3 regions of the Lactobacillus sp. UMNPBX16 genome follow, and region 2 is predicted to be linked to each of the others. Evidence: predicted binding sites of a transcription regulator. Region 2 holds the regulator's gene; each other region holds the start of a gene.

Region 1 (4,221 bases), on a different contig from region 2:
AGCTTCCAATGAACCATTGACTTTAAACGCAGAATTCGTGGATGGAACTACGGAGTCTGGTGAAACTGAAATCACATCTAAAGATAAGCGGATTAAGCGTGTCTGGGTGACCGATACTGATTCGGATGAAGAGCCTAGAGCTGTTTTACCAGTACTGGCTTCGATTATGCAAGCTGATGCAGTCGTACTTGGGCCAGGTAGTTTATTTACTTCAATTTTACCTAACTTAATGATCTCTAATTTAGGTGAAGCAGTGCGTGAGACTGACGCCGAGGTTATTTATATTTGCAATATCATGACTCAGCGTGGTGAGACAGATCACTTTAGTGATGCGGAACACGTACAGGTAATTAACGATCACTTAGGTGGAAATTATATCAATACCGCTCTGGTTAATGGTGCCAAAATTGATATGAGCAAATTTCACCCAGAAGATTATGATGCTTATCTTGAGCCTGTTAAGAATGACTTTGAAGGCTTAAGAAAGCAAAACTGCCGTGTCATTACTGATGACTTTATCGATCAACGTCATGGATTGGTATTTCATGATGGTGAAAAGGTAGGAAAAGAAATTATTAATCTGGCATTTGAATCAATGTCACGTAAAAGAATGAAGGAAAATGATGGCTAGTTATGCTAGTGAAGTCAAAAAGGAGCTAACTTCGCTTGAGGTGCATCCAGAGCATGCCAAAGCAGAGTTAGCTGCTTTTTTGCGAATGAATGGTGTATTAAACTTGCACGATCATCAATTTAGCCTAGATATCACTACAGAAAATCCTGCGATTGCTCGACGAATTTTTAAGCTGATTAAGATTGCTTATGGTATTGAGCCATTGTTGATTGTCTCGCGCAAGATGAAATTGAAAAAAAATAATCAATATTTGGTACGATTGAATCAGAAGGTACAAGAAATCCTAGAAAACTTACAAATCTGGGATCCTGAAAAAGGTTTGGTAACGCGAATTCCTCAGAGAATTATGACTTCACGTGAAGGAGCAATGTCCTATTTACGCGGTGCATTTCTAGCCGGAGGTAGTGTCAATAATCCAGAAACGAGTCGTTATCACTTGGAGATTTATTCAACTTATGAGGACCATAATGAGGATTTATGTAAGTTGATGAATAATTATTTTTATTTAAATGCTAAAGCAACTAAACGTAGAAGAGGCTATATTGTTTATTTAAAAGAAGCCGCAAAAATTGGCGACTTTTTGCATATAGTGGGTGCACTTAATGCAATGCTTAACTTTGAAGATTTGCGTATTATGCGAGATATGCGAAATTCGGTTAATCGCTTGGTTAATTGTGATACCGCGAATATGAAAAAAACAGCCTCAGCTTCAGCTAAGCAGGTAGAAGACATCCAGCTGATTGAACAAGAAAACGGCTTAGATGATCTACCAGAGAAATTGCAAGTTTTAGCGCGTTTTAGATTGGCGCATCCAGAATTAACTTTAAAGGAAGTAGCTAATCAAATTCCGGATGGTCCGATTTCGAAGTCAGGAGTTAATCACCGATTTAAGAAACTACATGAGTTAGCTGAGAGTTTAAGAGAATAAGAAAAAGGAGCCTGCACAATGAGTGCAAGCTCCTTTTAGAGTGTGAATAATTTTTAATAATTAATTACTTCTTCTTATTAACCATGATTTCGTCAATCAAACCATATTCCTTGGCTTCTTCAGCAGTTAAGTAGTTGTCACGTTCAGTATCCTTTTGGATCTTTTCCAAAGGTTGACCGGTAGTTTCGTGCAAAATTTCGTTGATCTTCTTACGGCTCTTCAAAATTTCGTTAGCTGCAATTTGGATATCAGTTTGTTGACCTTGAGCACCACCTAATGGTTGGTGAATTAAAACAGTTGAGTTAGGAAGTGCAAAACGCTTACCCTTAGTACCACTAGTCAAGAGGATAGAAGCCATTGAAGCTGCCATACCAATTGCAATAGTTGATACGTCTGACTTAATAAAGTTCATGGTATCCATGATAGCTAAGCCGGAGGTGATTACACCACCTGGTGAGTTGATATAAAGTGAAATATCCTTGGTATTGTCTTGAGCATCAAGGAAGAGTAATTGAGCGATGATTGAGTTAGCCATTTGGTCATTAATTTCACCGCTAAGCATGATAATTCTGTCTTTTAATAAGCGTGAGTAAATGTCATAAGCACGTTCACCACGAGCAGTTTGTTCAATAACTGTAGGTACTAGCATAAATTTGCCTCCTAATTGATTTCGTATTAATTAGCACTCTTTCAAGTACAGTGCTAATTAAATCACTTCGTAATGAAAGTGTCAAATAAAGAAGCTCAATGGTAACAATGGTAATAAAAATGTATTTTAGCTAACAGTGTTTATATATTATAATATAAAAGTAAAATGCAAAATATAAGATACGGAGGATAGGTTTGAAGTATTCAAATAAAATTTTAACTGCTACTTCAGCTGTAGCACTGGGTGTTGGTTTGTTAATTGGTTCTACAAATGCAGTATTTGCAGATAATTCTAAAACTACTGATAGTAATACAGATACTGCTAAGACTGATTCCAGTGCGAAGAAGGGACCAGCTCAAACAAGTACTTCTTATGACTTAATGGTTAAAGTAGGTAGCAATAAGAATTATCCTGTTTATAAAAAGATTAGTAATGGTAAACCTAGCGGTAAGATTGCTGATGCTAGCGATTATCAATATGCTCATATTCAATCTGACCAGAGAATTAAGACAAAGGATGCAACTTATTGGCGTATTTATGTAAATGGTCGTAAAGTTGGTTATGTTAACCAAAACTACTTTACAAGAGATGCTATCGCTGTACCAAAGACTATCAGTTTAGTACAAAATAGTCACTACGATTTTGATCCAACTGATGCAGTAAGTTATGTAACCAATTATATGGGTACTGTAATTGATACAGCAGATATTAAGATTTCAGAAGATGCAATCGATTGCTCAACTCCAGGTACCTATAATGTTAAATATAGCTATGGTAAAGCAAAGGCAACTGTTAAGGTAACTGTCAGAAAGAGTACTAAGGAAGGAATTGCTGATGCTGATAGCGTCCAAGCTAAGCCATTTAACGGCGATTTGAAATCCTGGAAGACTTACTACGGCAGTTCTGCTAACTATGTGACTAAGACTGATTTTACTCCTGATAAGAATAAGCATGCTTATGATAGTGAAAGCGGAAAATTAGATTTCACTACTCGCTTCTTCCAACCAGTTTTATTAAGTGTTTACCGTGACATTAAAAATGATGACTATATTAACCGTGTAGGTCATATTCCTGAAGGAATTACCATGTCAAATGGCTGGTTGTACACTAGTTTATTAAGTAGTACCCTGATTAGCAATGGTCATATTGTAGGATATAATCTTAACCATTTAACCAATGCATTTAACGGACAATACTTACTTGATATGAGCCAAAAGAAGTTCAATTCTTACGTTAAGAACATTAAAGTTAGTCCATATATTCCAATTGGTCACGGTCAAGCAATGGGCTCAACTGATAAATACATTTACGTTCTAAATAACAATAATAAGGTTTCATACAAGAGCAATATGTCTGAAGAGTTAATCCAAATTCGGAAGAGCGATATGTACATTAACAAGATTTGGACTATTAAATGCTGGAACGGTAGTGATTCAGACGGTCGTTACTTCAATAATGGTGTTGTTGTAAATGATCACAAGCTTTACACAACTCTTTATAATAAAGAAAAAGACCAAACTGAATACTGGGAATTCAACCGCAAAGGCGATAACTGGTATCCAACTATGGTAGGTGCAACTAAGGGTGGCATTGTAGCAAACACATACACTCAAGGGTTTACTTATGATGCCAAGAACAATAACTTCTACCTTGCATTCAATGACGTAATTGCTAAGATTGCAACTGATGGTGAAGTTAAGGATACTTACCAATACCACACTGGTCGTGAAATTGAAGGTATCGCAACCTACAACAACAAGTTATACATGAACTTAGCTCAACGTGCTGAATTACTTGAAAGTAAACAAAAGTTGACTAAGTAATCATTATCGATATTAATTTAAATAAAGGAAATTCAATGAAAATATTGGATTTCCTTTATTTTTTTAGTTGTATAATTAGAAAAATGAGTTATTTAGTTAGGCAAAAGAATGAAAATATTAGAATTAAAACATATCCAATATAGTGCAGATAAAAAACAAATATTGCAAGATGTATCATTTAAGGTTAATA
Region 2 (4,221 bases):
TGTTTCTGTCGATTAACTTAGTGAAGACACCACCCATGGTCTCAATACCAAGTGACAATGGGGTAACATCAAGTAAAACAATATCCTTAACATCACCTGAGATAACACCACCTTGAATTGCTGCACCCATAGCTACAGCTTCATCAGGGTTAATTGAATGGTCAGGTTCCTTACCAGCCCATTCCTTAACTGCCTTTTGAACAGCTGGAATACGAGTAGAACCACCATTTAAAATAACCTTGTCAATGTCATTAACAGTAAGACCTGCATCCTTCAATGCATTGTCAAATGGTACCTTAGTCTTTTCTACCAAGTCAGCAGTTAATTCATCAAACTTAGCACGAGTTAAATCTGCTTCAAGGTGTAATGGACCAGCTTCGCCAGCAGAAATGAATGGAAGTGAGATATGAGTACTTGATACACCTGACAAGTCCTTCTTTGCTTTTTCTGCAGCATCCTTTAAGCGTTGCATTGCCATCTTGTCCTTCGACAAATCAACACCATTTTCATCCTTAAAGTTCTTAATTAACCAATCCATGATACGGTGATCAAAGTCATCACCACCAAGATGAGTATCACCATTAGTTGACAATACTTGAAAGACACCATCACCTAATTGCAATACAGAAACATCAAAAGTACCACCACCAAGGTCGTATACTAAGACTTTTTCATCTTGGTCTTTATTTAAACCGAAGGCTAATGCTGAAGCAGTTGGTTCGTTAATAATTCTTTGCACATTCAAACCAGCAATCTTACCAGCGTCCTTAGTAGCTTGGCGTTGAGCATCATTGAAGTAAGCAGGAACAGTAATAACAGCATCCTTAACTTCTTCACCCAAGTAATCTTCTGAGAATTTCTTAATATATTGTAAAATAAATGCTGAAATTTCTTGTGGTGTATATTCCTTATCACCAACTTTAACCTTATAATCAGCTTCACCCATGTGACGCTTAATTGAAACAATGGTATTAGGGTTGGTAATAGCTTGACGCTTTGCTACCTCACCGACTTGAATTTCACCATCTTTAAATGCAACTACTGAAGGAGTAGTCCGGTTACCTTCTGGATTAGTGATAATCTTTGGTTCTTTACCTTCAAGAACTGCAACTGCTGAGTTAGTAGTCCCAAGGTCAATCCCAATAACTTTTGACATATATTAGCTTCCTCTCTTATTGAGCAACTACAACCATTGCTGGTCTTAGTGTTCTATCCTTATATTGATATCCTTTTTGTAAAACCTGAACAACGTGATCTTTTTGATCATCATTCTCAGCTGCTACTGTTTGAACAGCTTGATGTAATGTCGGATCAAATTTAACGCCATCAGCCTCAATCTCAACTACACCATGATCTTTCATTGCCTTCACAAGTGCATCCAGGGTCATTTGCACGCCCTTCTTTAACTGCTTAGACACATCATCATCGGCCTCAACGCTTAGGGCTCTTTCCAAATTATCCATTGCTGGCAAAATGTCCTTCGCTAAGCTTTGAGATTCGTACTTAATTAATTGAGCACGTTCTTTAGTGTAGCGATTTTGCATATTTTGAATTTCTGCTTCACTACGCAAATACTTATCTTCAAGATCCTTGTTCTTATCTTTTAAATCAGCTAATTCTTTAGCTAATTTTTGATCTTGTTTATTTTTTTCTTGCTTCTTTTCTTCACCTTTATCGGCTTCTTTTTTAGCCTTAGGCTCAGAAGTCTTTTCTTTTTGCTCTAGATTTTTTTCACTTGGAAATTCTTCTTTACTCACGGCTAACCTCCTTTATTGAAACTTGCCGTAATAATCAAGCAACTTTTTAGCTAGTTCATTTCTAAAATATTCAAGCAACCCAATCATTTGTGAATATGGCATATTCGTTGGTCCAAGTAAAGCAATAGTTCCTTTACCATGGGAGCCAACGCTGTACTCAGCTGTCAGCAAACTATAATTTTTTAATAAATCATTGGGTAATTCAGATCCCAACTTAACCTTTACTGGATAATTTCCAGACTTTGGATCCACCTTTGCATCCATTAAATTAGTGAACAGATTATTATGATCAATCAACTCGTACAAAGAACGAATGTCATTTACATCATGTTCAGAAGTATTATTGAGCAAATTAATCTGTCCATCCACATACATCTGCTCACTAGCTGCATCTTTTACGACATCTTCAACTAAACTAAGCAATTCAGTCACATGTTCGCCGCCTAATTCGTTTTTAGCTAATTCACTTAGCAACGAAACGTTGATTTCATTTAGGCTCTTTCCGACTAACTGATCATTAATCATGCGGACAGCCTTTTCAATTTCTTCGCCGTGAATATTATGTGGCAAAGCATATACCTGATTTTGAATGTTACCATCACTTGTAACCAAAATTGCCATAATCTGTCGTTGAGACAGCGGTACAATTCTAAATCCTGTGACTCTAACATCATGACTCTCAGGTCCTTCCGCAAATGCGGTATAGTTAGTTAAATCTGACAGAATTCGTGCAGCTTCTTGTACAATTTCATTTACTTGATGAAAAGGTCGATCTAATTGACTTCCTATTGTATTATAAACAGACTCTGGTAATTGCAACGGCTCAACTAAATTATCAAGATAATAACGATAGCCCTCGCTTGAAGGAATTCGACCACTTGAAGAGTGAGTTTTTTCAATTAACCCCTGCTCTTCCAACACGGCCATTTCATTTCTAATCGTTGCACTTGAAACTTTAATTGGCAACTGCTTCATTACGGTCTTTGAACCTACTGGCTCATGACTTTGTGTAAAGTCTGTAATTATTGTTTTTAAAATAAGCTCTTGACGCTCGGTCAACATATTATATCGCCCTCACTTTTAGCACTCACATCTCTCAGGTGCTAACAGTTAATATGATACCAGAAATTAGCACTAAATCAAGTAGATTGCTAATTTTATTCAAAAAAATACGCACTTTTTTCAAAGTACGTAGCTTCTTAACCCTTTTGCTTAAAATAAGCCCTAATTTCTTGCTCATCTCGTTCAAGTTGCTCTTTCAGTTCAGGTAATCCGGCAAATTTTTTCTCACCTCTGGTATATTTATACCATTTGATCTTCATTGGCTTACCATAGATATCTTCATTAAAATCAAAAATATTAGATTCAATATATATCTTCTTGTCCTGATTAATGGTTACATTATAGCCAACGCTAGTCATGGAGTTATACCACTTACCATTTACTTTAGTCTTGGTAGCATAAACTCCAATTTTAGGAATCACCTTATGGTCTGCCCAAATCAAATTAGCTGTTGGATAGCCTAGCTTATGACCATTTCGTTTACCATGCCCAATGATACCACTCATTACATAATGGTGCCCCATTAATTCAGTGGCTAATTCCATCTGACCATCCTTAATTGCTTGACGAATTTCAGTTGAGCCAATTTTTCTACCGTTAAAAGTTTGCTTTGGCATCACTACAATATTAAAACGCCCTTTGGAAAATTGGGGTAAATTAGCCATATTTGCAATATTCTTAGGACCATAAGTGTAATCAAAGCCAGCAACAACGGTATCAGCATTTAATCTGACAATTACATTATCGACAAATTCTTGTGCAGAAATTTGACTGAAATTTTTAGTAAATGGTAAAACAGCCAAATAATCTACTCCTAATTCCGCCATTTTGTTAGCTTTTTCTTCCAAAGTTTCTAAGTATTTAAAATCTCGTTTCGACTCATAAACTTCCTTAGGATGTCGATCAAAGGTCAACACAACTAATGACAATTTCTTCTGTAATGCAATTTCTTTAGCCTGATTAATTAAGCGCTGATGTCCCAAATGAACCCCATCAAAAAAGCCAAGGGCAAGCACAATTCTAGTAGATAAAATATTTTCCTTAACAGGATATGTTAAATGAACGATTTTCACAGCTAATTCCTTCATTTCATTTATTCATTTTGCAACAGCATTAAGCTTGGGCGATAAAGCTTTCCTTTTTTTTCATAAATTGCTTTCACCTTTTTATTGTATCGTAGTGCAACTTTTTTCGCATTAGTTTCAAGCGAAATACCTGCTCCATTTTTAACTTTAAGCCACTTTTCTTCAGTTAAATCAACCTGAGTGTATTCCTTAAAAAATGCATCAATCGGCTGTATAAGTTCAGTGGCCTTTTTCGGATTCTCTTCAATCTCCTTTAATTTTACTGCTTGTGTAATATCAAAGCCAGAACTAGCTGTTCTTCTCAAATAAGTCATCGT
Region 3 (4,221 bases), on a different contig from region 2:
CTTAATCAAACGAAGTACTGATGGGTTATATGGTTGGTACAAGTATGACACATTATCATTACCACGGTCAGCAGCCATAGTATATTGAATTAAGTCATTAGTACCAATTGAGAAGAAGTCAACTTCCTTTGCAAATTGATCAGCTAAAACGGCTGCAGCAGGTACTTCAATCATCATACCGACTTGCAAGTCATCACCAATCTTAACGCCTTCTTTAGCGAGCTTATCTTTTTCTTCAGCTAAAATTTGCTTAGCTTCACGTAATTCTGCTAAAGTACCGATCATTGGGAACATAATTCCTAATGGACCGTATGCAGATGCACGAAGTAAAGCTCTTAATTGAGTTCTAAAGATATCCTTGTATTGCATAGAAAGACGGATAGCACGAACACCTAAGAATGGGTTCATTTCTTCTGGAAGATCCCAGTAATCAAGGTGCTTGTCACCACCGATATCACAGGTTCTGATAATGGTTTGTTTACCATTCATACCTTCAATAACTTCCTTGTAGGCATCAAATTGAGCTTCTTCAGTTGGAAAGTCACTAGAGTCCATGTACAAGAACTCTGTTCTGTACAAACCAATGGCTTCCGCACCATTATCCTTTACACCTGGCATATCATTAGGTGTACCAATGTTAGCAGCAATGATAAATTTCTTGCCATCTGCAGTAACTGATGGTTCATTCTTAAGCTTAGCCCATTCTGCCTTTTGCTTAAGGAATGCTTCACTCTTTTGCTTGTAATCAGCTACTTGAGCGTCACTTGGATCAATAATTGCATCCCCGTCAAGACCATCAGCAATTAACATATCGCCGTTCTTAACATCCTTAGTAATTGAGTCAGTACCAACAACAGCTGGCAATTCAAGTGAACGAGCCATAATTGCTGAGTGTGCTGTACGACCACCAATATCAGTAACAAAACCCTTAACATACTTTTTGTTAAGTTGAGCAGTGTCACTTGGAGTTAAGTCGTGAGCTACAACAATTACTTCATGATCGATTGAAGCAGGATTTGGTAATTCCTTACCAAGAAGGTGAGCCATAATACGCTTTGAAACATCACGTACGTCAGCAGCACGTTCTTGCATGTAAGGATTATCTGTCATCCCTTCAAAAATAGCAATAAACTTCTTAGCAGTCTCATCAAGAGCAGCTTCTGCGTTGATCTTTGAATCCTTAATTTCATTCTCAATGGCACCAGTAAATTCTGGGTCATTTAAAATCATTAAGTGTGCTTCAAAAACTTGAGCTTCTTCATCGCCCAAGCTTTCTTTAGCAATATCATGAATCTTTTCAACTTCAGCAGTTGAAGTCTTAATTGCATCGTTGTAACGAGCTACTTCAGCTTCAACATCAGCAATTGAAGATTTAGAGAATGAAAGATCAGGCTCCACAAGAAGATATGCTGGAGCAATAGCGATACCATCACTTGCAGCAATTCCTTTTAAAGTCTTGGTCATTATTCAGCTAAACCTTCTTTTTTCATAGTGTCGGCAATTGCGTCCAATGCGTCCTTTTCGTCATCACCTTCAGCAGTGATAGTAACATCAGCATTTTGACCAACACCAAGTGACATAACACCCATGATTGACTTCAAGTTTACTGACTTACCGTTGTATTCCAAGTTAACATCTGAGCCAAACTTTGAAGCAGCTTGTACTAAAAGAGTAGCTGGACGTGCATGAATACCTGTTTCTGCAATGATATGAAAATCGCGTTTTTCCATTATAAATATCTCCTTTAAATTGAAAAATTAAACTGGTAATAAATACCCATTCGAGTATTAGATTATCATGTTTTTACAGATTAGACAACTGCAATGTAACAGTTTACATTATTTATTCATCGGTATTCGTAGCGGTATACACAATCGCGCCGCCTCTTTCTGCCCTACCGGTAATATATTGTCTTTTTCCATAATTTCTAATAGTCTTTTGAAGATCAAACGCATCTTTTGGCTCAACTTTATACTCTTTTATCTCACCTGAGACTAATTGATCTAGAATTTTCTGATAATCCAAAAATATCACCACTCTTTTAAAATTTTATAATTTTTCCACTATTAATTCTACTATTTATATTCAATTTTCAAAAATATTAATATTTTGTTTGCGGTAACAAAAGCATTTCTTACAAAAAATAAGTGTTTGAGTCTTAGCACTTGACTACCAAGAGTGCTAATAATATAATTTTGGTACAGTTGAAAAGAAAGGCGGTACTATATTTTGCTTTGCCAAAATTGTCATGAGCGGCCCGCTTCTATTCACCTTTTCACTAAGGTTAATGGCCAAAGCCGCGAAATAGATTTATGTCAACACTGTTATCAAGAATTAAAAAATCAACAAGGAAATCAAGGAAAAATGAATAATAATGAATTTTTTGGCGACTTTGATGATTTATTCAACGCATTAAACGGAAATAACAACAATGCCGCAAACAATAATAATGAAATGAGAAATAACGACCCTAGAATGCAAATGGGGGGAGGCGCTGGTAATGGTGGTCAAAACGGCAGAAGCCTACTTGACCAATACGGAACAGACTTAACTGCCCTTGCTAAAAAAGGCAAAATTGACCCAGTAATCGGTCGTGATAAAGAGATTGCTCGGGTTATCGAAATTTTAAATAGAAGAACTAAGAACAACCCTGTTTTAATCGGTGAAGCAGGTGTTGGTAAGACTGCCGTTGTCGAAGGCTTAGCTCAAGAAATCGTAGATGGATCAGTACCAGCAAAATTGCAGAACAAACGAATTATTTCATTAAATGTTGTTTCACTTGTTCAAGGTACCGGTATTCGTGGTCAATTTGAACAAAGAATGGAACAATTAATTAAAGAATTACAACAAAACGACGATATCATTCTTTTTATTGATGAAATTCACGAAATCGTTGGTGCCGGTAATGCTGAAGGTGGCATGGATGCCGGTAACATTATTAAGCCAGCTTTGGCTCGTGGCGAATTGCAATTAGTTGGTGCTACTACCATCAAAGAATACCGCGATATTGAAAAAGACTCTGCTTTAGCTAGACGTTTTCAACCAGTTGAAGTTAAAGAACCTTCAATTGACGAAACAATTCGCATCTTAAAAGGTATTCAAAAACGCTACGAAGACTATCACCATGTTCACTACACTGATAAAGCCATTGAAGCTGCCGCAAAACTTTCAGCACGTTATATTCAAGATAGATTTTTACCAGACAAGGCTATTGACCTTCTTGATGAAGCAGGTTCTAGAATGAACTTAACCATTCCTTATATTGATAAGGATAAAATGCAAGAAAGAATTAATGCCGCAGAGCAATTGAAGGAAGAAGCCTTAAAAAACGAAGATTACGAAAAAGCAGCCTACTACCGTGATCAAATTGAAAAATATGAAAAGGTTAAAGATCAAAAGGTAGATCCTGACAAGTCCCCTGTTATTACTGATAAGATCATGGACAAGATCGTAGAAGAAAAAACAGGCATTCCTGTTGGTGATATTCAAAAGCAAGAAGAAAACCAACTGCAAAATCTAGCTGCTGATTTAAAGGCTCACGTTATCGGCCAAGACAAGGCTGTTGAAAAAGTAGCTCGTGCCATTCGTCGTAACCGAATCGGTTTCAACAAGTCAGGCCGTCCAATTGGTTCATTCCTCTTCGTTGGTCCAACTGGTGTCGGTAAAACTGAGTTAGCTAAGCAACTGGCTAAGCAAATGTTTGGCTCAGAAGATGCAATGATTCGTTTCGATATGTCTGAATACATGGAACAATACTCAGTTTCCAAATTAATTGGTTCTGCTCCAGGTTACGTAGGCTACGAAGAAGCTGGTCAATTAACTGAACAAGTTAGACACAACCCATATAGTTTGATCTTGCTTGATGAAATTGAAAAAGCTCACCCAGATGTTTTGAACCTCTTCTTGCAAATTCTTGACGATGGTCGTTTAACTGACTCACAAGGTAGAACAGTTTCATTCAAGGATACCATCATTATTATGACTTCTAATGCAGGACAAGGCATTAAGAACGCTAGCGTTGGCTTTACAGCAGAAAACGAAGATGAAGCTAATGAATCTGCTAGAAATAATATGAGCCAATTCTTTAAGCCAGAATTCTTGAACCGTCTTGATGATGTAATCGAATTTAATGAATTGACTAAGCCGGACTTGCTTAAGATTGTTGACTTAATGTTGCAAAATACCAACAATATGGTTAAGGATCAAGGCCTACACATTGAT

The links. Region 2 encodes HrcA, which represses chaperone genes, less so after heat shock. Its sites were predicted from a motif close to TTAGCACTCNNNNNNNNNGAGTGCTAA; they were not measured.
Region 1: the regulator HrcA is predicted to act here: its motif matches at 2,239-2,265, upstream of clpP (ATP-dependent Clp endopeptidase proteolytic subunit ClpP).
Region 3: the regulator HrcA is predicted to act here: its motif matches at 2,159-2,185, upstream of CP367_RS04745 (ATP-dependent Clp protease ATP-binding subunit).

The regions. Positions count from the first base shown of each region.
Region 1 covers NZ_PCYU01000014.1:133,998-138,218, reverse strand. Annotated here, with positions in the region: gene yvcK (gluconeogenesis factor YvcK family protein) at 1-631, shown strand, start outside; gene whiA (DNA-binding protein WhiA) at 624-1,559, shown strand; gene clpP (ATP-dependent Clp endopeptidase proteolytic subunit ClpP) at 1,624-2,208, opposite strand; gene CP367_RS04170 (SH3-like domain-containing protein) at 2,403-4,031, shown strand; gene CP367_RS04165 (ATP-binding cassette domain-containing protein) at 4,140-4,221, shown strand, end outside.
Region 2 covers NZ_PCYU01000036.1:24,449-28,669, forward strand. Annotated here, with positions in the region: gene dnaK (molecular chaperone DnaK) at 1-1,156, opposite strand, end outside; gene grpE (nucleotide exchange factor GrpE) at 1,173-1,757, opposite strand; gene hrcA (heat-inducible transcriptional repressor HrcA) at 1,770-2,819, opposite strand; gene ribF (riboflavin biosynthesis protein RibF) at 2,957-3,907, opposite strand; gene truB (tRNA pseudouridine(55) synthase TruB) at 3,913-4,221, opposite strand, start outside.
Region 3 covers NZ_PCYU01000019.1:9,154-13,374, forward strand. Annotated here, with positions in the region: gene ptsP (phosphoenolpyruvate--protein phosphotransferase) at 1-1,464, opposite strand, end outside; gene CP367_RS04735 (phosphocarrier protein HPr) at 1,464-1,730, opposite strand; gene CP367_RS04740 (hypothetical protein) at 1,843-2,025, opposite strand; gene CP367_RS04745 (ATP-dependent Clp protease ATP-binding subunit) at 2,230-4,221, shown strand, end outside.